Regions from separate parts of the Desulforamulus ruminis DSM 2154 genome, predicted to be linked through region 1. Evidence: riboswitches for the same ligand, from Rfam matches in the RefSeq annotation. Region 1 holds a riboswitch; each other region holds the start of a gene.
What was found. A riboswitch is a leader RNA that binds a small molecule or an ion and turns the genes downstream of it on or off. The one in region 1 is predicted to bind cobalamin.
Positions count from the first base shown of each region.

Region 2: it holds a riboswitch for cobalamin, as region 1 does, so the genes downstream of both, cobT (nicotinate-nucleotide--dimethylbenzimidazole phosphoribosyltransferase) here and DESRU_RS16380 (energy-coupling factor ABC transporter permease) in region 1, are expected to answer to the same signal.
Region 3: it holds a riboswitch for cobalamin, as region 1 does, so the genes downstream of both, metE (5-methyltetrahydropteroyltriglutamate--homocysteine S-methyltransferase) here and DESRU_RS16380 (energy-coupling factor ABC transporter permease) in region 1, are expected to answer to the same signal.

Region 1 is NC_015589.1:3,301,003-3,308,461, reverse strand. Features, by position in the region: gene DESRU_RS16400 (Nif3-like dinuclear metal center hexameric protein) at 1-544, opposite strand, end outside; gene DESRU_RS16395 (energy-coupling factor ABC transporter ATP-binding protein) at 760-1,611, opposite strand; gene cbiQ (cobalt ECF transporter T component CbiQ) at 1,623-2,390, opposite strand; gene DESRU_RS16385 (energy-coupling factor ABC transporter substrate-binding protein) at 2,374-2,697, opposite strand; gene DESRU_RS16380 (energy-coupling factor ABC transporter permease) at 2,681-3,370, opposite strand; cobalamin riboswitch at 3,668-3,851, opposite strand; gene DESRU_RS16375 (DMT family transporter) at 4,099-4,974, opposite strand; gene DESRU_RS16370 (helix-turn-helix transcriptional regulator) at 5,049-5,777, opposite strand; gene DESRU_RS20010 (glucosaminidase domain-containing protein) at 5,896-7,008, opposite strand; gene DESRU_RS16360 (ATP-binding cassette domain-containing protein) at 7,128-7,418, opposite strand.
Region 2 is NC_015589.1:916,943-924,401, reverse strand. Features, by position in the region: gene DESRU_RS04565 (YibE/F family protein) at 1-244, opposite strand, end outside; gene DESRU_RS04560 (FeoA family protein) at 611-874, shown strand; gene DESRU_RS21725 (FeoB small GTPase domain-containing protein) at 877-1,617, shown strand; gene DESRU_RS04550 (nucleoside recognition domain-containing protein) at 1,614-2,996, shown strand; gene DESRU_RS04545 (metal-dependent transcriptional regulator) at 2,993-3,427, opposite strand; gene cobT (nicotinate-nucleotide--dimethylbenzimidazole phosphoribosyltransferase) at 3,717-4,775, opposite strand; cobalamin riboswitch at 4,844-5,023, opposite strand; cobalamin riboswitch at 5,165-5,346, shown strand; gene DESRU_RS04530 (sirohydrochlorin cobaltochelatase) at 5,458-6,282, shown strand; gene cobI (precorrin-2 C(20)-methyltransferase) at 6,301-7,011, shown strand; gene DESRU_RS04520 (methyl-accepting chemotaxis protein) at 7,110-7,459, opposite strand, start outside.
Region 3 is NC_015589.1:908,192-915,650, forward strand. Features, by position in the region: gene DESRU_RS04485 (heavy metal translocating P-type ATPase) at 1-1,890, shown strand, start outside; gene DESRU_RS04490 (HMA2 domain-containing protein) at 1,887-2,489, shown strand; gene DESRU_RS04495 (hypothetical protein) at 2,508-2,723, shown strand; gene DESRU_RS04500 (hypothetical protein) at 3,024-3,293, shown strand; cobalamin riboswitch at 3,351-3,540, shown strand; gene metE (5-methyltetrahydropteroyltriglutamate--homocysteine S-methyltransferase) at 3,620-5,914, shown strand; gene ymfI (elongation factor P 5-aminopentanone reductase) at 6,065-6,799, shown strand; gene DESRU_RS21720 (FeoB small GTPase domain-containing protein) at 7,181-7,261, shown strand.

The DNA of each region.
Region 1 (7,459 bases):
GCTTTACCTCATGTCCCACTGTTTTTCTGACAAGCTCCGCGAAATCCTCGGTCCGTTCCAGTGAGGTGCGGCAAATAACGCCAACCTTGGTTTTCTCATCATACTGGCAAAAAGGTTTTATGATTTTCAGTCCTAAAGCCTTTGCAAAACATACCGAGGTGGAATATTTACTATAGTTATCCAATGGAGTGTGGAGCATATAAAAAGAAATTCTACGTTTTTTCATTTCCGACAAATAAGACAGCGGAATATCATAAAAGGGAAATCCTTCATCCGACGCAATGTATTCCATTGCATGGTGAGAAAACAGCAAGACATCCGTTTCATCACGATCTATAATCTTCTGAATGATTTCCTTATCTGGAAAGGTCGCCGTATATACTTTGTTGATAGTTTTAGCATTATCTAAAACCAAACCCATATATTTCGTTTTGAAATCTGGAGTAATAAAATCATTTTCAAGATTCATAAAACTCCAATCATCATTCATGTTTGCAACATCGAAATCCTCCTCCAGCTTTTTGTATAATTTACTAGCTTTCATAATTTACACCTCCAAACACTCCAGTTTATTAATGAGCAAGTAACACCCGTTATTCTTAGGAATTCTTCAACATAGACTATAGACTTAATATAAAATGATTATACATTGGCATTCCAGGAAATCAAGGGTGCGCTAATATAATTGCCTAAATGACCGTAATAAACAGAAGGCTATCGTGCTTCGTAACGATAGCCTTCTGTTTTATCTTGATGTTTTTAATCCTTTATGGTTGGAGCCAAAGCCTCAATGATTTGGGACAATTGCTTTTTGTTTCTGGGTGGTTTTATTTCTTCCTTAAAATAGCCCCACTTTTTAAACTCCTGGTAAATTTCTAAGATCAAGGGTTTGCAAAGTCCTGCTTTTTTCAGTAACGGTTCGTCCTGAAACAATTCTTCCGGGACGCCTTCTTTAAGGATCATTCCGTCCAGCATGACGTAAATGGATTCCGCCCAGGCATAGGCCATTTCAATGTCGTGGGTCGATAAGATTACGGTGGTTCCTCTCCGGGAAAGCTCATCAATTAAATCCATGAGTTGTTTCCCGTGATAGGGGTCCAGGGAGGAAGTGGGTTCATCCAGGATAATTACCGAGGGCTCCATGGCTAAAATGCCCGCGATGGAAACTCTTTTTTTCTGCCCGTAGCTTAAAAAATGAGTGGGCTTCTGCACCAGATGGGAAATATCGGTATCCGCCAGGGCTTTTGTCACCCGGGCCCTTACTTCCTGCTCCGGCAAACCCAGATTCAGGGGGCCGAAGGAAACCTCTTGAAAGACGTTGGCGGAAAAAAGCTGGCTGTCGGCATCCTGGAAGACAATGCCGATATTTCTGCGAAGTTCCATTAGAGAAGAGCGGTTGTATTTTATTTCCCTGCCCTTAAAGAGTATCCTGCCCTGGCTGGGTTTTAAAATACCGTTCAAATGCAGAAAAAGGGTTGATTTACCCGCCCCGTTGGGTCCAAGAAAGGCCACTTTTTTTCCGGATTCAATTTTTACGGAGACGTCCTTCAGGGCGGCTGTGTCATCCGGATATTGGAAAGAGAGGTTTCGTGTTTCTAAAATTGTTGACATGATAAATTCCTTTAAATGAAGAATAGTAAACCCAGCAGAAAAAGTTCAACCATAGCCATTCCTGCCAGATTCTTTTTAGAAAATTGAAATTGGGGCTGTAAAACTTTTAATTCCCCATCGTAGCACCTGGCTTCCAGAGCGGTGTAAAGATCCAGGGAACGCCGGTAAGAACTGATAAAAAGATTGGAAACCAGATGCCCCAAAGAACGGTAGCCGCCCCGCAAAGTGCTGTAACCCAGCCGGGCCTTTTGAGAAGTATAAATTTGATCGGCGGTTTCCAGCAGAACAAAAATGTAACGGTAAATCAGGCTCATCAATTCCAGAAAAAGAGACGGAACCTTTAATGATCTCAGGACGCTGATGATTTCCGGCAGCGGGGTGGTCAGAGAAAGAAAATACAAACAGGAAACAGCCCCCAGAGATTTAAAAAATAAGCCAATGGCCGTTTCCAGACTCTGAGCGGTAACCCCTAGGGTTGCGCCGAATAGGGTAATAGCCCAAAGAGCTGAACCGGAATTCTGAATTAAGGTTATGGCCACGGTGGCTGTGCCAATGATCAAAAAGGAAAAGGGCAGCAGCAGAAGTTTAAGATAAAAGGCCAAAGGAATGCCGCCCTTTAAAATGAGGATCCCCGCCGTCAGTAAAAGGATCAGCAGGGGAACCGTCAAGGAAGGCGAGGCTAAACAAAAAACCATGTTGATCACGGCAAAGCAAAATTTTTCCAAAGGATGGGTATTGGTCAGGGGACTGCAGTAAGCGTATTTATCGATGTATAGCATCCTTATGGAGTCTCCTCCCACGGGCATAACCAAGGAAATAACAGATGAAACCGGCTCCTAAGGCAGCCTGCAGAGCAAATAACAAGCTCTCGATTTCTCCGCTGGGAGGCTCCCAAAGAGGTTGAAACCAGGGCTGGTAGTCCGGGTTTACCTGGGTAATGATTTCTTCCGCCTGACCGTCGGCCCCGCCGAATTCCGCACCTTGAATGGTAACCAGGGGGATAATGGCCAGGAGGATAACCGCTGCCAGCAGAATAAAGTTGGTTAATCCTGTTTTTTTAACGCTTTGCTTACCGGTGGTATCCATATAGATCCTCCTTTTTGGTTAGAAGGGACAGCTCTTTGAGTTCTTGGCTGCTGTAAGTGGTCAGAAGGTTAAAGATTAATACCGTTAGTAGTCCTTCACTAATGGCCAGAGGGATTTGGGTTAAGGCAAAGACACCCATAAATTTGGTGAAGGAAGCCATCAGGCCGCCCACTTCGGCAGGAAAGGCCAGGGCCAGTTGGAAAGAGGTGGTCACATAGGTCAGCAGGTCGCCCAGGAAAGCTCCCAGAAAAACGGCCAGCCACTGGGGACCGCTCAATTTTCTTACCAGACGGAAAACACCGTAGGCCACAAAGGGACCTACTACAGCCATAGAAAAGACATTGGCGCCCAGGGTGGTAATGCCGCCGTGGGCCAGCAGCAGGGCCTGGAAGATCAGCACAATACAGCCCAGGACGCTCATGGCCGCAGGACCAAATAAAATGGCCCCCAGACCGACTCCGGTGGGATGTGAACAACTGCCGGTAACCGAAGGGATTTTCAGGGCGGAAAGAACAAAGGCAAAGGCTCCGGCTACCCCCAACAGCATTTTTAACTTGGGTTGTTCACGAAGGACCTTTTGGATGGACCGAAGGCCCCAGATAATAAAGGGGAGGGACAGGGCCGCCCACAACAGACACCATTTAACCGGCAGAAAGCCTTCCATGATGTGCATGGCGTAAGCAGGTTGCGGTATAAAAAGAAAGAGTGCGGCCAATAAGATGACAGGGAATAAAATTTTACTGGACAGAAGAATACCTCCTTTGCAAATGCAACTGGTCTTGGCGATAAAATAGACTGCCCGCTCCTTTAGGCCAGCGGGCTTCGGTAAAATTTCTACCCTCCTTCTTGATAAAATCAAAAAATAAAACCTTAACTCTCCCGGGAGAATTAAGGTTTGCCAGGCATACAAAAATTAAGTATAAAGCTTTTGTTTGCTGCCGCGCCCAACTGTGTACCTCTCCTCGGGAGGTTATCAGTTAAGTGTTAGGCAGGTTTCCTGACTTATGGGTCAATGCATTTTTCTACCTTCCCAGATCACTCCAGTGGTATTTTAGAAAATGCTCGCCATTTACAGTGGCCGGACCGTTCGGGACTTGCACCCGATTCTCTTTTAAATCCCCTTGCATGGGATCACCCAACACTGCTATGTAATTGTCCACTTTATCATAGCACATGCGTTAGGTCATTGGTAGTACAACCTGTAAACTTGTTTTAGGTTAGTCCTTGTACCTGTAAAGACCAAAGCTGCGGGGGACAACCAGAGTAAGAGTGGAACACGGATTGAACGGATTCTACGGATTACGCGGATTTAAAAAAGTTTAACAATCCGCGTTCTATTGTTTTTTATTTCTTCTTTGGCGCTGGATTATTTTGTACCGTTGTGTTCGGCCTTACAGCCCGCTAGTCCCGCTGCCTCATGTTAAAATACACCCCGGCAAGGATGAATAAGCTTCCTAAAAAGAAGGAAGGAGTTAAATGCTCGTTTAAAAAGAGCCAGCCCAGCAGGCTGCCCACCACCGGCTGGAGAAAAAAGAAGGGTCCTGCCTGGTGAGAAGGGAGCAGGGATAATCCCTTATTCCAGCTAAAGAAGGCCAGGGCGGTGGCAACCAGTCCAATGTAAAGAACGCTCAACAGAATGGGTCCTTGCAGCAGGTCTTTCATCGACCAAGCCTGCCATTCAAAAAAGATGGTGGGCAGGGTCAGGATGGTGGCTACCAGAATCCCCCAGGTTGTAATTTCCAATGAGGAATGATCAGCGGAAGCCTTGCGGGACAGTACGGAATAATAGCCCCAGAACAAGGCTGCCAACAGCAGGGAGATATTTCCCCCCAGGGTACTGTCTCCGCCACCGCCGCCAATGACAATCATCACGCCGGCAAAAGCAACCGCCATGGACATCAATTGCTTAAAAGACATTCTTTCCTTTAAGAGAAAAACCGCAAATAGGGAAAGAAAGACCGGAGACAAGGTGGTAATCACCGCACCCATGTGGGCCGAAGAAAGTTTTGTACCGACAAATTGGGCGGCAATGGAAAGAAAGTAGCCGATAAAACCAATTTGAAACAAAAGGCCCCGGTTCTGCCGGGGGAGAGTAAGTTCCTTGCGCTGCCAGCAAATGAAAACTAAAAACAGCGAAGCCGTCAAGTAACGCAGAAACAAAAGGGTAAAGGGCGGGATGGTGTCCAGGGCGAATTTGCTGACCACATACATACCGCCCCAGATGCTGGCGGCCAAGGATAGGTAGATGGCGCCCTTGAAAAGGTTACTCAAAGTCATTCCCCCATATTTTGTACGATCATGCAGTTATTATAACTAAAAAGAGGAAGGTCTTTTTTACCGCTTTTCAGGTTTTATTTAGCGGATCTTTGCATCCTTTCCCGGTAGGCGGCGGGGGATATTTTTTCCTGCTCTTTGAAAACCCGGCTCAAGGTAGAATGGTGCTCGTAACCTACTTCCTGGGCAATTTGCAATACCGGGAGGCTGCTTTCCGCCAGCAATTCTTTGGCTTTGTTGAGTCGCAGATTTTTAATGTAGGCCATGGGTGTTTGGCCGGTGGTTTTCTGAAACCAGCCGCAATAATAAGCGGGATGATAATGCTCCAGATCCGCCAATTGCTGCAGGGTAATTTTTTGGTGGTAATGCTCATGGATAAACTGAATGGATGGGGGCAGGCAGTCCTCCAGCAAAAGGCGGGAGGCATAACGAAAAAGCTCGTGGATGCCGCCCGGCCCCTGTGCGGAATCCGCTTCATTTAACATTAATAGACGGAGGGCCTGCCAGCGGGGATCCAGGGATTTATACAGTCCGCCGTTGATTTTTTTTATCTCCTGAGGAGAAAGGAAAAATTCAGGGATATCCAAAACTAAAAATTCATTGTGATCCTTGGAATGAAAGGTATGATCACAAAAGGGAGGGAAGAAAAAGAGATGATCATCCTTTAAATCGGCGTTGTAGATTTCCGTCTGAATGCACAGCGTGCCCTGAAGGGGCAGAATTAACTGGGCAAAGGTGTGGGCATGGGTATAGCATTGTTCGGTATATCTTCTGCGCTCACAAAGAATTCTTGTCAAGCTGCCCATATCCCATCGCCCCTTTTCTAAAATGGATTTACAAGTTATTATATCATGCTTACAGGACCAGGCCGATCCCTTGGTCCGGGGTTTATCATGTATACATGGGTATAAAAAGAGAGACGGCTTACCGATCGGTAGCCGTCGTTTCTGTTTTTAATTCCTCCAGTATTTGCCGTACGCCGGTCTGCCAGTTCTGATCCTCGGAATATTTCCGGTTAATCCAGGAAATGGCATCTGCCGATTGGGGCCTGTCCTGGCTTAAATGAATCAAGGTTACCGCGGCGATATTGGCGGAGTCGTGAATGTCGGTATTGTATTCCTGCCAGCTCCGGTATACGTTAAAGGGGTTGTTGGCAATCTGCCGGGCGTGCTGATGGCTGCGCGGAACAAAACCCTGTTCCTGACCGGTGATGGCAAACAGAAGCAGGGGGCTGACATTATGCTTTTTAGCGGTTTGAATGATGGCCGAGAAATAAGGCTCGTCGGCCAGGAGAGAGTTTCTCTTGTTTAAGAGTGTTTTTAGTTTTCCGTGATTGAAGTCCTCATATCTTAATTCAACAGGCAGGGGGCTGTTTGGCTCTTCGGGAGGAGGGAGGACGGCTGCTTGGGAATTTGAAGAAACAGGCAAGCCGATTTTCCAAACCATCATTAGGACAAGGCAAAACAGGAAAAATGAAAGAAGCAGCATCTTGGGCAAAGCCTGTCCCAGCCATGGCACCGAAAGGCTGCCGGTCCAAGGGTTATTTTTCAGCATAGGATTTTCCGTATCCCAATCCGGTGTTTGACTTTTATAAAAACCTTGCAGAACGGTATCCAAATCCAAATGAAATAAATCCGTCTTCTTAGAGTTTACATAATCAACCACACTGGCCAGGGTATCCCGGCTTACCGTTGCTTCCTGCCGATGGTTAACCCAACTGGAAACCGTTTCTAAGCGGGATTCCTGTTTTCCGGACAACAGGAGAGATACGGTCAAGACATCACCGGCATCAATAGCCAGAGTCTCTGAAGAGAGAGCTCTTTTTAAAATGCAGGTGCGAATCCGGGCTCGCTCCTGATCCTTAAATTTGGGAACATGCTGATCAATTTTCTGATGAATATAATCAGCCAAAAGGGCAGCCCGCATTTTTGCATCCGCTTTCGGGTATTGCCGGGTAATGGATTGACGAAAAGAAATAACGTCCTCTTCACTGAGAACCATCTGATTTTTTAAGTTTTCAACCATTTTTTTAATCATAATTCAACATTCCAAGAGGAGAATTCGTATTCATAGAATTTTACATTATTTTCGATCCTTTTAAAACCCTTCTATATTAATTAAGTACTGGTGAATTCTGGTCCGGAGGCAGGAATTTTTTATGTTGGTTGATAACCAACCGGTTTTTTAGTTATTTTGAGACAAGAAGTATCTCCGGCTTGGCTCAGATTTTCACCATTAAAAAACAACTCTCCGCTAGAAGGTAAATCCATGCCGCCCACGATATTCAGCAGCGTACTTTTCCCTGAACCACTGGGTCCCAAAATAACCAACAATTCTCCCTGGTAGACTTCCAGGGAGGTTTCTTTCAGGGCTTCAACAATCACTTCGCCCATAATAAAGGATCTGGTTACCTGATTTAGCTTCATTACCACCTTATCGTTCATCATTGACGCATCCTTTTTTTGTGGTTGTTTGGGGCGATTTCACC
Region 2 (7,459 bases), 1.6 Mb from region 1:
CTCCTTTAAAGGTTCCGCTGAGCACTTTGACCGTAAGCAGTTGTTCTTTTCCCTGGGTCCAACCATCCATGGCCTCGGGAAGTTCCTGACCCTCCGACACGTTTAAAACTTTCGCCCGGACCACAATTTCCTGCTCCGGTTTAACTTCAGCCTGGGGGTCTGCTTCACCGGCCAGACAGGCTTGTCCTGAAAAAATAAAAAAAGATAGAATTACAATGATATATATGGCCATGAACTTTCTCATAAATCCCGCCCCTTATTGAACAATTTTTCCATGTTTTTTATTTTACGTTAACCAATGATAACAGGCAACCCTAAAAGCGCCCTCTAATTCCTCCCAAAGGATGCTGTAAGAACACTTTTCTCCCCTCCGGGCAAACTCCTCCACCTTTTCGACTGGTTATATTTCCACTTTTTGTTTTGTAACAAGTACTGCCTATTTTTCATAGATTGGTGTTAGCTGAAGATATAGTTAGTTTGATCTAACTTAGACCATCATCCCTTACTGTAAAGGAGGCGATTGTGGAGAAATCTGCCCATTTTTACGGCCCATTGTTAGCCGAGGCTAATTTAGTTAAACCAATCTAACTCAATTCAAGGAGGAAGTGCTATGAAAAAATATGGTTTCATGCCGGAAAGCATGATGACTCTTTATGAACTGCCGGTTGGCCAATCCGCCACTGTCAGTTCCATTCAAGCCCAGGGAATGGTTCGACGAAGGCTAATGGATCTGGGATTGGTTCCGGGAACCCGGGTAGAGACCCTTAGGATTAGTCCGGCCGGAGATCCTAAAGCCTATAAAATACGGGGAACCGTTATCGCCTTTCGGGAGGAAGAAGGCAGCCAAATATTGGTAAGCTACGAGGGGGATTAAAAATGGAGGGAAATCATTTATCCAGAACAGAAACGGTGATTGCACTGGCAGGAAATCCCAACACGGGAAAAAGTACGGTGTTTAATGCCTTAACCGGCCTGAACCAACACACCGGCAACTGGCCCGGCAAAACCGTGTTGCGGGCTGAAGGGAAATATATCAACCAAGGGCAGGTTTACAACCTCGTTGACCTTCCGGGTACCTACTCTCTTCTGGCCAATTCCGTTGAAGAACAGGTGGCCAGGGACTACCTGTGTTTTGGCAAACCGGATACCACCGTGGTGGTGGTGGATGCCACTTGTCTGGAAAGAAATCTCAACCTGGTATTACAGGTCCTGGAGATTACTTCCAAGGTTGTTGTTTGTGTAAATTTAATGGATGAGGCCAAAAGAAAAAATATTATTATCAATATTAAGGAATTAGCCGTCCAGTTGGGTGTCCCGGTGGTTCCAACCTCCGCCAGAGCAGGCGCAGGCCTTGATCAATTAGTTAAAACAGTTTCCGACGTGGCCGGCGGACAGCTTAAGCCTACCCCCCGCCTGGTGCAATATGACTCCCGGGTGGAGGAAGCCATTCAAAAGATTCAACCCCAAATCCAGAAATTGGTGGGAGATGCCTATAACAGCCGCTGGTTAGCTTTAAGACTGCTGGATAAAGACCCCATTGTGATTGCTGCCCTGGAAAAATGCCTGCCCGGCCAGCAAGACTCAAAAATGAAAGTTGGAGGTGAACTCTGGGCATGAGTCAGTCCTGCTCCGCCTGCCTGAAAGCCATTCTAAAGGAAGTCGATACCCTGGATACCCAAAATATGAACGACGTCATTGTCGGCCATCTTTACCGTACAGCCGAAGACATTGCCGGCCAGGTAGTCACTCAAAAAGAAAAACCCGGCATCGATTGGGATAAAAAATTGGATGATATTCTAACTTCCAAGGTTTATGGCTTCGCTTCCATGTTAATTTTATTAAGTGTGATCTTTTGGTTCACCGTGTCCGGGGCCAATGTTCTCTCGGCAATGCTCGCTTCAGTACTTTTCTGGGGGCAGGATCGCCTTACGGATCTATGCCACTGGCTCCACACACCGGTTTGGGTTCACGGTTTTTTTGTGGAAGGAATTTACCGCTGCTTGGCGTGGGTTGTCTCGGTTATGCTGCCGCCAATGGCCATCTTTTTTCCGTGCTTTACTTTATTGGAAGATTTCGGATATCTGCCCAGGGTTGCCTTTAACCTGGACCGCTTGTTTAAGAAGGCGGGAGCCCACGGCAAGCAGTCCCTTACCATGAGCATGGGCTTTGGTTGTAATGCTGCCGGTATCATCGCCTGCAGAATCATCGATTCTCCCCGGGAGCGCATGATCGCCATGCTGACCAACAACTTTGTCCCCTGCAACGGCCGTTACCCAACCCTAATCGCCCTGGCCGGTATTATGGTTCTGAGTATGGGCGGCAGCTTTGGCAGCACGGCCATTGTGGTCGGTGCCATCCTTTTGGGAATTGCCGTAACCCTGGCGGTTTCATGGATTCTTTCCAAAACCTTGTTAAAGGGCGTTCCTTCCTCCTTTACCCTGGAACTCCCTCCCTATCGTAAACCCCAGATAGGGCGTGTTATCGTACGTTCCCTTTTCGACCGGACCCTCTTCGTATTGAGACGAGCCATTATTGTTGCTATTCCGGCAGGTGCCATTACCTGGCTGCTGGCCAATATCTATGTAGGTGATTTAAGCGTTTTGACCCTTTGCGCCCAGTGGTTAAACCCCTTGGCCCAATGGATCGGTCTGGATGGTTTTATTTTGATGGCCTTTATACTGGGTCTTCCGGCCAATGAAATTGTCCTTCCCATCCTGATTATGAGTTATTTGGCCACCGGTTCTATGACTGAACTGAATAGTCTGGAGGATTTATACAATCTCTTTGTGGTTCAACAGGGTTGGACCTGGTTGACCGCTCTTTGCATGATGCTTTTCTCCCTTTTACATTATCCCTGCGGCACCACCCTCTGGACCATTAAAAAGGAATCCGGAAGTATGAAGTGGACCCTTCTGGCCGGCCTTCTTCCCTTAAGCGTTGCCTGTATCGTTTGTTTCATCGTAAACCAGACCGTAAGGCTGCTGGGCTTAGTTTAGCCCTGCTGGTCTTGGGCAATCTCCACCTGCTGACAGAACCGTTTAAATTCATTAAGCCAAGCCGGATATTGCTGGGTAAACTTTACAAAATTAATGATGGATGAAAGGGTGGGCAGCGAAAGGTAGTGCTCCATGGCCTCGGCCTCCGCAGCCACATCACATTTTGAACCAATGAGATGCAAAAATTCCCGGATGATCCGGTTTCTTTCCACCAGAAAATGGCCCAATTGTTTGCCTTTGTCTGTAAGCACTACATCCTTATAACGGCGGTATAGGATATATTCGTTTTCATTTAGTTTTTGCAGCGCCCTGGTAACGGAAGGCAGGCTTACCCTAAGGCAGGCGGCAATATCCGTTACCCGCACGGCTTCACCACTTTGATTCAGTCGGTAAATCTCTTCCAAATAATCTTCTAAACTGGGAGTCAGCATGGTAATCCCCCCCCTTAAAGTAAACATATCAACAGCGGTCATTTTTATTACCATTTTTTCTCCAGCAAATTGGATATCGGCATCCCGACTCTAAAACAAAGGCTGGGCAAAATCATGAAAGCTTATCTTTTAGGCTTCCTGATAGCAACAGGTATCTTCATTCTGACGACAGTAGTGAAGAAAATACTGAGAAAGCAATTGGTTGGAACAGACCCAAAGAATTAGAGCACAAGTTCTGCTTCATCGATAAAACCCTGGTCCCTTTAACGTCCGGACCAGGGTTTTATACTTATTTGCCTTGGCTGACTCCCGCCTCCGCAAAGGTTGCCATTTCATGAAGGATATGAATTGCCGACTCAATAATGGGGAAGGCCAGAACCGCCCCGGTCCCTTCTCCCAATCTCATATCCATATGCAGGAGGGGCTTTAAATTTAATATTTCCAGTACATGGTTATGACCTGGTTCGGCAGAAACATGGGAAGCAAACAAGTACTCCCGGCTAAGGGGTGACAGGGCGCAGGCCACCAGGGCCGCAGCCCCGGAGATGAACCCGTCGATGACGACCGGTATTTTTTCCGCGGCACACCCCAGAATAACGCCGGCCAGTCCGGCAATTTCCAATCCCCCTACCTTGGCCAGCACATCCAGCCCGTCTCCGGGATCCGGCCGGTTTACTTCCAAAGCCCGCTGAATCACAGAAATCTTATGCTGAAGCCTGTGTTCGTCAATCCCGGTTCCCCTGCCGGTAATCCGGTCGGCCTGAAGACCGCTGAAGGCTGCCAGAACGGCGCTGCTGGCGGTTGTGTTGCCAATGCCCATTTCACCCAGCCCCACCAGGGCCGGCCGCTCTTTTACCTGCTGCCGCACCAGGCCAATTCCTGTTTCAATCGCCCGGACAGCCTCCTCCCGGCTCATGGCAGGGCCCTCGGTAAAGTTTGCCGTGCCGGCTTTAATCCGGCAGTTTATCAGCTCCGGATGTTCCATGGGAGCCCCGGCTACCCCGATGTCTGCCACCACAACCCGGGCCCCTGCCTGGCGCGCCAGAACATTGATGGCCGCACCACCTCTGAGAAAATTCAATACCATCTGGGGTGTTACTTCCTGGGGAAAAGCACTGACTCCCTCCGCCACCACCCCGTGATCACCGGCAAACACGGCAACCAGCTTCTCCTGGGGCAATTGGGGCAGGCTGTTTCCTTGCATGCCTGCCATACGGTAAGCAATTTCCTCCAGCAACCCAAGACTCCCAGGAGGTTTCGTCAGATTATCCAGCCTTTCTTTGGCCGCCTTTTGACTGGCTGCACAAGGAGCTTGGATATTGGCCAGGGTTTTATTTAACAGCTGCATATGGATTCCTCCTCATTTAAAAATAAAAAATCCCAGCCTTAAAAAAGGCTGAGAATTTTACCATCATCCCCGGCGGACTTCCACAGGCAGGTCTCCTGACTCACGGGTCATGGTCTTGCATCCACCTTCCCAGCCTCCGGGCCAGTGGCTTACTGATGCAGACTCTCCGTTTACAGTGGCGGGACCGCTCAGGATTTGCACCTGATTCCCTATTCTCCCCAAAGGGCACCTGCAGAAGATGTTTGATTGTTCATCCATATTGTAACCAGAAAAACCGCTGCCTGGCAATACCCTCCGCTTATATTCTTGTGTTCCAGGCACAAAGGCACCGCAGGCTGGATTTTTATGGACACCCTCCCCTAAAGATGATACTATTTTATAGTAAATTAAATCATATTTTCTTCCAGGGCACCCCCGGAGGGGGTTTAATAGGGAATCGGGTGCAAATCCCGAACGGTCCGGCCACTGTATGCGGAGAGCAGATTTCTGAAACACCACTGGAATCATCCGGGAAGGTTGAAATCGGCCACGACCCGCAAGTCAGGAGACCTGCCTTGGAAAATCCACTGTTCCTCCCGAAGAGAGGTAGGCGGTTAAGAGGGTTGATCCATTCTGCCCCTTTTTACCCTTCGCCTTAACTTATTGGAGTTAAGGCTTATTTTGTTTAAGGCTGGTGAAAGAAATGAGCGATAACAAGGCCGTCCTCCTGGTAACCTTCGGCACCAATGTTGCGGAAGCGGCAAATTCCTTTAAACATCTGGAAAACAAAATCCGTAAAGCGTTCCCCGGAGTGGAAGTGCGCTGGTCCTATACCGCCAAATCCATCCGTAATAACCTAGCCCGGCAGGGCTATGCTGTGGACAGCCCCATTACCGCCCTGTCTAAACTCCAGGATGAAGGTTTTACCCGGGTAGCCGTACAATCGGTGCATGTGCTGGCCGGGCAGGAGTATTATGATTTAGTCAACGTGGTGGACAATATGGCCCGCTTTCACGGATCCTCAGGTAAACATTTCCAGAGCAAAATTGGCAAATTCGGTTTCCATCGCTTAACCCTGGGAACCCCCCTCCTTTATAACTTTGAAGATTATCAGGAGGTGGCCGAAGGGATTCGGTCCTTTGTACCGGAAAATCCGGAACACGCCCTGGTCTTGGTGGGACACGGCAGCGGGCACCATGCCTTTAGCACTTACGGCTGCCTCAATGATTTACTCCGTCATCGTTATCCCAATGTCTTTCTGGGAACGGTGGAAGGTTATCCTTCCCCAAGGGAGGTAAAACAGGATTTATCCCGGGCCGGTATAAAGCAGGTAACCGTGATGCCCCTCATGAACATCGCCGGGGAGCATGCCGTCAGCGATCTGGCCGGCGGCCAACCCGCCTCCTGGAAAAGCCAGCTGCAGCAGGACTACGAAGTTTCCGTCAACCTGGCCGGTCTTCTGGATATTGAAGACATTTTAAATATCTATGTAAAACACCTGCGGGAGGCTTATAATAAGATTGATTAAAAATACTAGGAGGGCGCTGTGAAAGGAACTTTATATGGTATCGGTGTTGGACCCGGAGACCCGGAACTGATCACTTTAAAAGCAGTGAACATTCTAAGATCGGTGGATGTGGTAATCGCCCCTCGCAGGGATAAAAGTGAAAAAAGCACCGCTCTGAGCATCGCCCTTCCCCACCTGGGGGAAAGGACGGAGATTTTGGAGCTGGTATTTCCCATGGTTTACGATGAAACCCGCCTTAGCGAAGCCTGGGTGAAATGCCAAAACACCATTTTGGAGCTTCTGAGGCAGGGCAAACAAGCAGCCTTTTTAACCCTGGGAGACCCAATGCTCTACAGCACCTATATTTATGTACACCGTCTTTTATCCAAGCACGGGGTTAATCTTCAAACCATTCCCGGCATCACTTCCTTTTGCGCCGCCGGGAGCCGCCTTGACTTCCCCCTGGCCGAAGGAAATGATGTTCTCTCCATTGTTCCCGCAACATGCAGCAGGGAAAAATTTTCCCGGATACTGGAGGCGTCGGATAACGTGGTGGTCATGAAAGTCTATAAAAATACCCCTGAAGTCATTGAACAGCTGAACAACCACAGCTTGGCGGAACATGCCGTAATGATCAGCAAATGCGGTCATCCGGACGAAGCAATTCACCAGGATATTCGCAATGCGGCAAACCTAAAGCCAACTTATCTTTCAACCATTTTAGCCAGAAGGCAGCCTCCCGGAAGATAAATCCTCCCAAGCGATAAAAAAACCTCTGAAGCAGCCAGGGTTATGAACCCGCGCTGTCCAGAGGTTTTCCTTTATTATTTTGTTTTCACTGTGATGATTTAAATTTTAAAACCACCGGCCAATCGATCTAATTCCTCTGCAACTCTCTCTAAGGCCTCGGAAGAAGCTAAAATTTCTTCGGTAGCAGCGGTTTGCTCTTCGGTGGAGGCGGCGACACTTTGTACCCCGGAAGACATTTGCTCCGTCGCCGATACGATTTCATAAAGTTGAGTGGTTAACTCTTTTGTTCCCTGGGCAATGGTATCAAAACTTTTTCCGCCTTCTCTAAAAAGAAGGGTGCCCATTTCAATTTCTTTATTGGCAGCGTCTAAACTAACGGCAGCCTTTTGTGTTTCCAACTGAATGTCATGAATTAACTCTCTGATCTCCGTGGTTGCACTGGCAGACT
Region 3 (7,459 bases), 1.6 Mb from region 1:
TACCAATCAGAGCTAAAAGAAGAAATTTCCAGAAATAGAAACGGCTTGATCACCTCCGCCGTTAGTCTAGTGGGTTTGGAGTTGGTCAAAAGAATTCATCCTGCAGCTTATGGCGGAATGTATCTAGCCAGAAGCCTTTTGGTGCTGTTTATTTCCAGGTCCTTTCTTAAAAGCGGCCTAAAGAGTTTGGTTACCGATTTACAGCCTAACGCAGATACCTTGACGGCTACTGCCGTAGCTGCCTCGGTGCTGGGGGGAAGACCGGAATCCAGTCTGACCATTATTTTGCTTTCCAATGCAGCAGAACTTCTGACCGGCTATACCGCTGAAAAAACCCGCAGCCATATCTCAAGAATGTTAAATCTGGATCAGCAACTGGCCTGGCGGGTTGATGCCGAAGGCCGCGAGGAAAAGGTTCCTGTGGAGTCACTGCGATCCGGAGACACTGTGTGTGTACATACAGGAGAGAAAATTTCTGTAGACGGCAGGGTTACCGATGGCCGGGCGGCTGTAGACCAATCTTCTATCACCGGTGAATATATGCCGGTGGAAAAGGTGGCAGGGGACGGGGTCTATGCCGGGACCATTGTTAAAAACGGTTTTTTAGAAATTACAGTGGAAAAGGTCGGGGACCAGACGGCTCTGGCCCGAATTGTTCATTTAGTGGAAGAGGCCCATACCCGGAAAGCACCGGTACAAAATTTTGCCGATAAGATTTCCACCATGTTGGTCCCCTTGTCTTTTGTAACCGCTGCTTTGGTATACGGGGTAACCAAAAACTGGCAGCGGGTGCTCAACATGTTGTTTATTGATTATTCCTGCGGTTTAAAACTATCCACTTCCACTGCCATTTCTGCTGCCATTGGACGGGCAGCCAGCCGTGGGGTGCTTATTAAAGGCGGCAACTATGTGGAGTCCCTGGCCAACATTGACACCGTGGTGCTGGATAAAACCGGTACGATAACCGCAGGGAGACCGGTGGTTATGGCGGTGGATACCACCGGGGAGGTCAGTGAGCAGGAAGTCCTGCTTCTGGCAGCTGCGGCTGAGTATCATTCGACCCATCCTCTGGCAACGGCTATTCTGGCCCGGGTCAAGGAGGCCGGCTGGCCTATTCCTCAGCACAACAGTACCGAAACGGTGGTTGGCAGGGGAATTAAAGCGTCTCTGCCGGGCGATGACACGGTGGGCGGCGGCTGGGTATTGGTAGGCAGCAGGACCTTCATGGCCGAAAATAAGATTGACTGTGCATCTTTTCATTTTGCGGAGACCCGACACCGGGAACTGGGGCATAACGTGGTTTATGTGGCCAGAGAAAACCAGACCCTGGGGGTTTTAGCCATCAGCGATCCCATTCGTCCTAAAATGAAAAAGGCCATTAATCGGTTAAGACGTTTGGGCATTGACGAAGTGGTTATGCTCACCGGGGACAGTAAGAATGTTGCCATGCAAACGGCAACCCATCTGGGAATTGATTCCTATCAAGCGGAGGTTATGCCTCAGGACAAGGCCCTGCTGGTGGCTAAAATGCAGCGGGGTTCCCAGGTGATGATGATTGGTGACGGCATTAACGATGCTCCGGCTCTGGCTTTTGCCGATGTAGGGGTGGCGATGGGGGGCAGCCGGACCGATGTGGCGGTGGAGGCAGCGGATATCACCATTAATATCGACGATCCTCTGGCGGTGCCGGAAACCTTGGGCCTGGCCAAGCAGACCATGGGCATTATCCGCCAGAATTTTGCCGCGACCATCACCATCAATACGGTTGCTATTTTGCTGGGGGCCATGGGAAGAATTAACCCGGTAGTATCTGCCTTAATTCACAACACAGCCACCATCGGGGTGGTATTAAACAGTGCCAGGATATTGATAAAGGGGAGTAGCAGATGAGCGGTAAAGGTTACGAAATCAGGCATTCCTTACCCGGCAGATTAAGATTGGAGTTCCAAGGGACTTTCAGATTGAACAGCATCGGTGAAAAGCTGGGAAAATTGCCGGGGGTTGCTCTAGTGAGGATAAACCCTGTTATTAAAACGCTGCTGATCTGTTATGATCCTCAACAAATCGATCAAAACACCATTTTGAGGAATATTCCTGCACAGCCACCGGTACTGAACCATGGTTTCGGATCGGGCATGGATGTTAATAAAAAAGATCTCTTCTGGTCCCTGCTGGCCGGGGCTTCACTGCTGGTGGCTCATGCCTCCAGAAGAGCGGTAACCCAGGCGGGGACTGCTGGAAATGGGGTTCATTATTTGGAATATCTGGCGGCTGGTATTACCGGATATGCTGTTTTAACCCACCGGGATGTGGTCAGCTGCGGCAATCGATCCCTGCACCTGGATACCTTAGCCGGGTTGTTCAGTATTCTTTCTTTAGAAAGTGACCGGGCGTTGATGGGCATGTTTGTTACCTGGCTGCTCAACTTTATTGAGATTGTTTTTGGTTGGCCTCAATATAACACCAAGTGTGCAACATTAACAAACTAATTTAAGGGGGTGAAAAATATGTTTACGAGAACAGATTTCTGGATTGGCCTGGGGGTTGGTTTGGTAGCTGGGATACTAGGATATAAGACTTTTACTGAAAACAAGGAAAAGTTCAGCAACCTCGTACCAGTACCAAAGGAAGAGGCTGGGGATATTCAACTGGAAGAGTTGATGAAACAGAAAGAACGCCTGGAGGATTTAATTGCTGAAAAACAAGTTGCTGCTGCCTCCTAAAGGATGATAGCAGTGGATACTGTAGTCCCGGTTTCGTCTGTAATGGACCTGCCGGGAATTTTTTATTTACAAGATGAACGAAGCAGGATCGAATAGCATAAAGGGGAAAATATCGTGACCGGAAGAAATCATGAACCAGTAGGGATTGACCAACATCACCTCATCGATTACAATAATATCAATAATGATAATCATTATCATTATTGATATTATTAATAATTGGGTTTTAAAAGTGAAACAATACGGATTGTTCAGAGATGATGTTACTTATCGGTTATAAATGGTAAGGGGATGAAATCAATGCCATTACAGACAGCAATAACCCAATCCTTTGCCAGCCAAAGGGATGGAAAGGGCGATTCTTTTAATCCCTTTGCTGAACAGGAGCGGCAGAAATTACAACGGGAGAATAAAAAATTAAGAGATCTCCTGAATATAGTCAAGGATGATCTTGCTTTTTTTGAAGCCAACATCAAACTTTTGGAAGAGGAGAGGGTAACTTTACTGCTTAGAATTGACGAGTTGCAGACCAGATTAAGGAATTTTGAGGCGGAATGGATATTGGTTTAGACTCTTTTAAAAGTTATTTAAGACTTGACAGTGCTAAAGTTTTAAAATAAAATCATACGATGATAATGCTTTAAGGTGCCCTTTTATAATCAAAAGGGATAATAGGGAATCGGGTTGAAATCCCGAGCAGCACCCACTACTGTAACTCAGACGAAATCCGGTATGGCCACTGCCGTGCATACGGTGGGAAGGTAAGGAGAGTAGGATGATGGGAAGCCAGGAGACCTGCCTTAAAAGCAAAAATCTCAATCTTTGGGAATGGGGATAGAGACGATTTGTGTATAATTGTGTCTATTTCCTCCATTAATACTGAGGAGGAAGGGAAAGTGCAACTTTTATCAACCGTGGGATACCCGAGAATAGGAGCTCAGAGGGAATTAAAAAAGTGGGTTGAGAGTTATTTTAATGGAAAACTCTCCAAGGAAGAACTTTTGCAAAAGGCTGCAGAAATTCGCAAGCAGCACTGGTCATTGCAGGCGGAAAAAGGTGTTTATTTTATTCCGTCCAATGATTTTTCTTTTTATGACACCTTTTTGGATACCGCCTTTTTATTAAATGTTATTCCTGACAGCTATCGAAGATTAGGGCTTGATGATTTGGGAACCTATTTTGCCATGGCCAAGGGGTATCAAGATGCCCAAAACGATGCCAAGGCCCTGCCCATGAAAAAATGGTTCAATACCAATTATCATTACATGGTTCCCATGATCAGTGACAGTACCAAGTTCATGCTCAATAGTAGGAAGCCCTTTGCGGAATATGTTGAGGCACTGGGCCTGGGCATAAAAACCAAGCCGGTTCTGATTGGACCCTTTACCTTTTTAAAATTGTCTAAAATAAACCACGGTACAAAAACCTACCGGGATTATATCGAAGATATTTTGCCTGTATATGAACAAATTCTGAATGAATTCAACGAATTAAAAGCGGACTATCTCCAAGTGGATGAACCCATTCTGGTAACAGATTTAACAGCAGAGGATATTGAGATTTTCCAGTTCATGTACAAAAAGCTGTTAAGCAAGAAAAAGAATGTAAAAATCCTGCTGCAGACTTATTTTGGGGATGTCCGGGATGTATACGAAAAATTGATTTCCCTTGATTTTGATGCTTTAGGACTTGATTTTGTTGAAGGACCCAGGAATTTAGAGCTCATTAAGCAATATGGGTTTCCCAAGGACAAAGTGCTTTTTGTCGGCGTTGTGAACGGTAAAAACATATGGAAAAATCATTACAGCGATACCCTAAAAAAATTAGACTTCATAGCAGGCTCCATTGAAAAAAACCGGATTGTTTTAAATACTTCATGTTCCTTGCTTCATGTTCCTTATACGGTTAAAAATGAAACTCAATTAGCTGAAAAATATAAAATTCATTTTGCCTTTGCCGAGGAGAAATTGGACGAACTTATGGAATTAGCAGAACTGTTCCATGAGCAAGCCTTTGAACAAAATGAAAGATATATAAGAAATCAACGGATCATTAAAGAAAAATTGGAGAACAAAGAATATTGGTATGAGGACGTAAGGAAGGAAATCAGCAGTCTTACAGAAAGTGATTTTCAAAGAATGCCTTCTTTTGCAGAAAGAATAAAGCTGCAGAAAAATGCCTTGAATTTACCCCTGCTTCCTACCACCACCATTGGTTCTTTCCCCCAAACCTCCGAGATAAGGGAATTAAGGAAGCAATATAAGAACCAAGGGATTTCTCATGAACAGTACCAGGAAACCATAAAGCAAAAAATTACGGAGTTAATTCAACTGCAGGAGAAAATCGGGCTGGATGTTCTTGTACACGGTGAATTTGAAAGAAACGATATGGTTGAATATTTTGGGGAAAATCTTGCGGGCTTTTTATTTACCCGAAATGCCTGGGTGCAATCTTACGGCACCCGGTGTGTAAAGCCCCCCATCATTTTTGGAGATGTCAGAAGGAATAAGGCCATCACGGTAGACTATATTGACTATGCCCAAAGTCTTACCAGCAAGCCGATCAAAGGAATGCTTACAGGACCTGTAACCATATTGAACTGGTCCTTCCCCAGGGAGGATCTTTGCCTGGAAAATATTGCCTACCAAATTGCTCTGGCGATTAAAGCGGAGGTCATGGACCTTGAAGCCAAGGGCATAAAAATTATACAGATTGATGAAGCGGCGTTAAGAGAAAAGCTGCCCCTTAGGAAAAAGGACTGGTACGATGAATATCTGTGCTGGGCCATCAAGGCTTTCAGACTGGTTCATGCAAGTGTTAAACCCCATACGCAAATTCATACCCATATGTGCTATAGTGAATTTGAAGATATCATAAAAGAAATCGATGATATGGATGCAGATGTCATTACTTTTGAAGCAGCAAGGTCCGATTTGTCCATTATTGATGTGTTGAACGCAAACCATTTCAGAACCGAGGTTGGTCCCGGGGTTTATGATATTCATTCTCCGAGGGTGCCGGGCAAGGAAGAGATCGAAGAGATATTAATGAAAATGATTCATAAGCTGGACCTAAAGAAACTATGGGTTAACCCGGATTGTGGACTTAAAACAAGGGGTATGGAGGAAACGGTGCCCAGTCTGCAGCATATGGTTGCTGCGGCCAAAGATTTAAGAAAAAAACTCCTATAATCATGATGCGGGGTTCAAGAGCTTAACCGGCTTGAACCTCGCTTTTTTAATGAACCAAGGCGAAAGCAGGAATGTTTGTGGAAAGAAATGATTTATATTATATTTAATAACAAAAGGAAAATATTGAACAGTGAGAGGATTGTCGGATTGATGAAAAAAACCGTCCTTATTACCGGAAGTTCCAGGGGGATTGGCCGTGCAACCGCAGAAGTGTTTGCCAAGAATCATTATAATATTATTATCAATTATTTACATTCTGAAAAGGACGCCTTCTCTCTGGCCTCTTCCCTTGAGGAGCAGGGACACCGGGTGATGGTTTATAGAGCGGACATCGCTAAGCGTGATCAAGTGGAGGCAATGGTTGAAAAAAGCCTGTCAACCTTTCAAACCATTGATGTTTTAATTAATAATGCCGGTATTGCGCAGCAAAAACTCTTTATGGATATTACGGAGGATGACTGGAATCGCATGCTGAACATTCACGTTAAAGGAATGTTTTACTGCTGCCAGTGTGTTTTACCGGGGATGATTCGCAGAAAGGAAGGAAAGATCATTAACGTATCTTCCATATGGGGAATGACCGGGGCCTCCTGTGAAGTCCACTATTCCACCGCCAAGGCAGCGGTCATTGGTTTTACCAAGGCTTTAGCCAAGGAGCTAGGCCCGTCCAACATTCAGGTGAACTGTGTGGCGCCTGGAATTATTGAGACAGATATGAATGATTTGCTAAATGAAAAGGAAAGAAGTAGCTTGTTGGAGGAGACTCCTTTATTAAGGTTTGGAACGCCAACGGATGTGGCCAATGCTGTTTTTTTTCTGGCCTCTACAAAGGCTGATTTTTTAACGGGGCAGGTTTTAAGCCCCAATGGCGGATTTGTTATTTAGAAAATCCATTCTATTGCTAGTAAGACCTTCTTAACCGTGACAAAATAGGTAAAGCATTGCTGTGTTTGAGAGAAAGATTCACAGGTAAGTTCAAAATAAAAGGTTGACCGGCACACCTTGTCCATGTAAAGTATAACCAGTAATTGATAATGATTATTATTATTGGTTATGCGGAGGGGGGGATACGCCATAGCCAAGACCTTAAGTCAGATGTGTCATGGTGAAAAAGAAACGGCATTAGAAATTAATGAAAAAGGACAAGTTTATCGCAGGATCATTGATATGGGCCGTGGTGCCGGGGGTGACCTTGGAAGTAAAAAAGTATGCACCTCTGGGAGATCCCATGGAAGTTAAATTAAAGAGCTTTCATTTAAGACCACTATTTTTAATAATCTTACCGGGGCTCGCCAGCATGTTGGGAACTATCCTGGAGTAACCGTTGAAAAAAAGAAGGCTTTCTAAGATTTCAAAACCGTGACCCGGTAATCATTGACATGCCGGGTATTTATGGTTTTACGGCTTATATCTCTCTTTCTCTACATTGACGCGATCTATCCGCGCTCGGTTTAATTCTTAAAAAGAAGATTAACAAATGATAAAAAATTGATAACGTTTATTGCCAAATTATACTATGAAGACTATGATTATAGAATAGTGCGG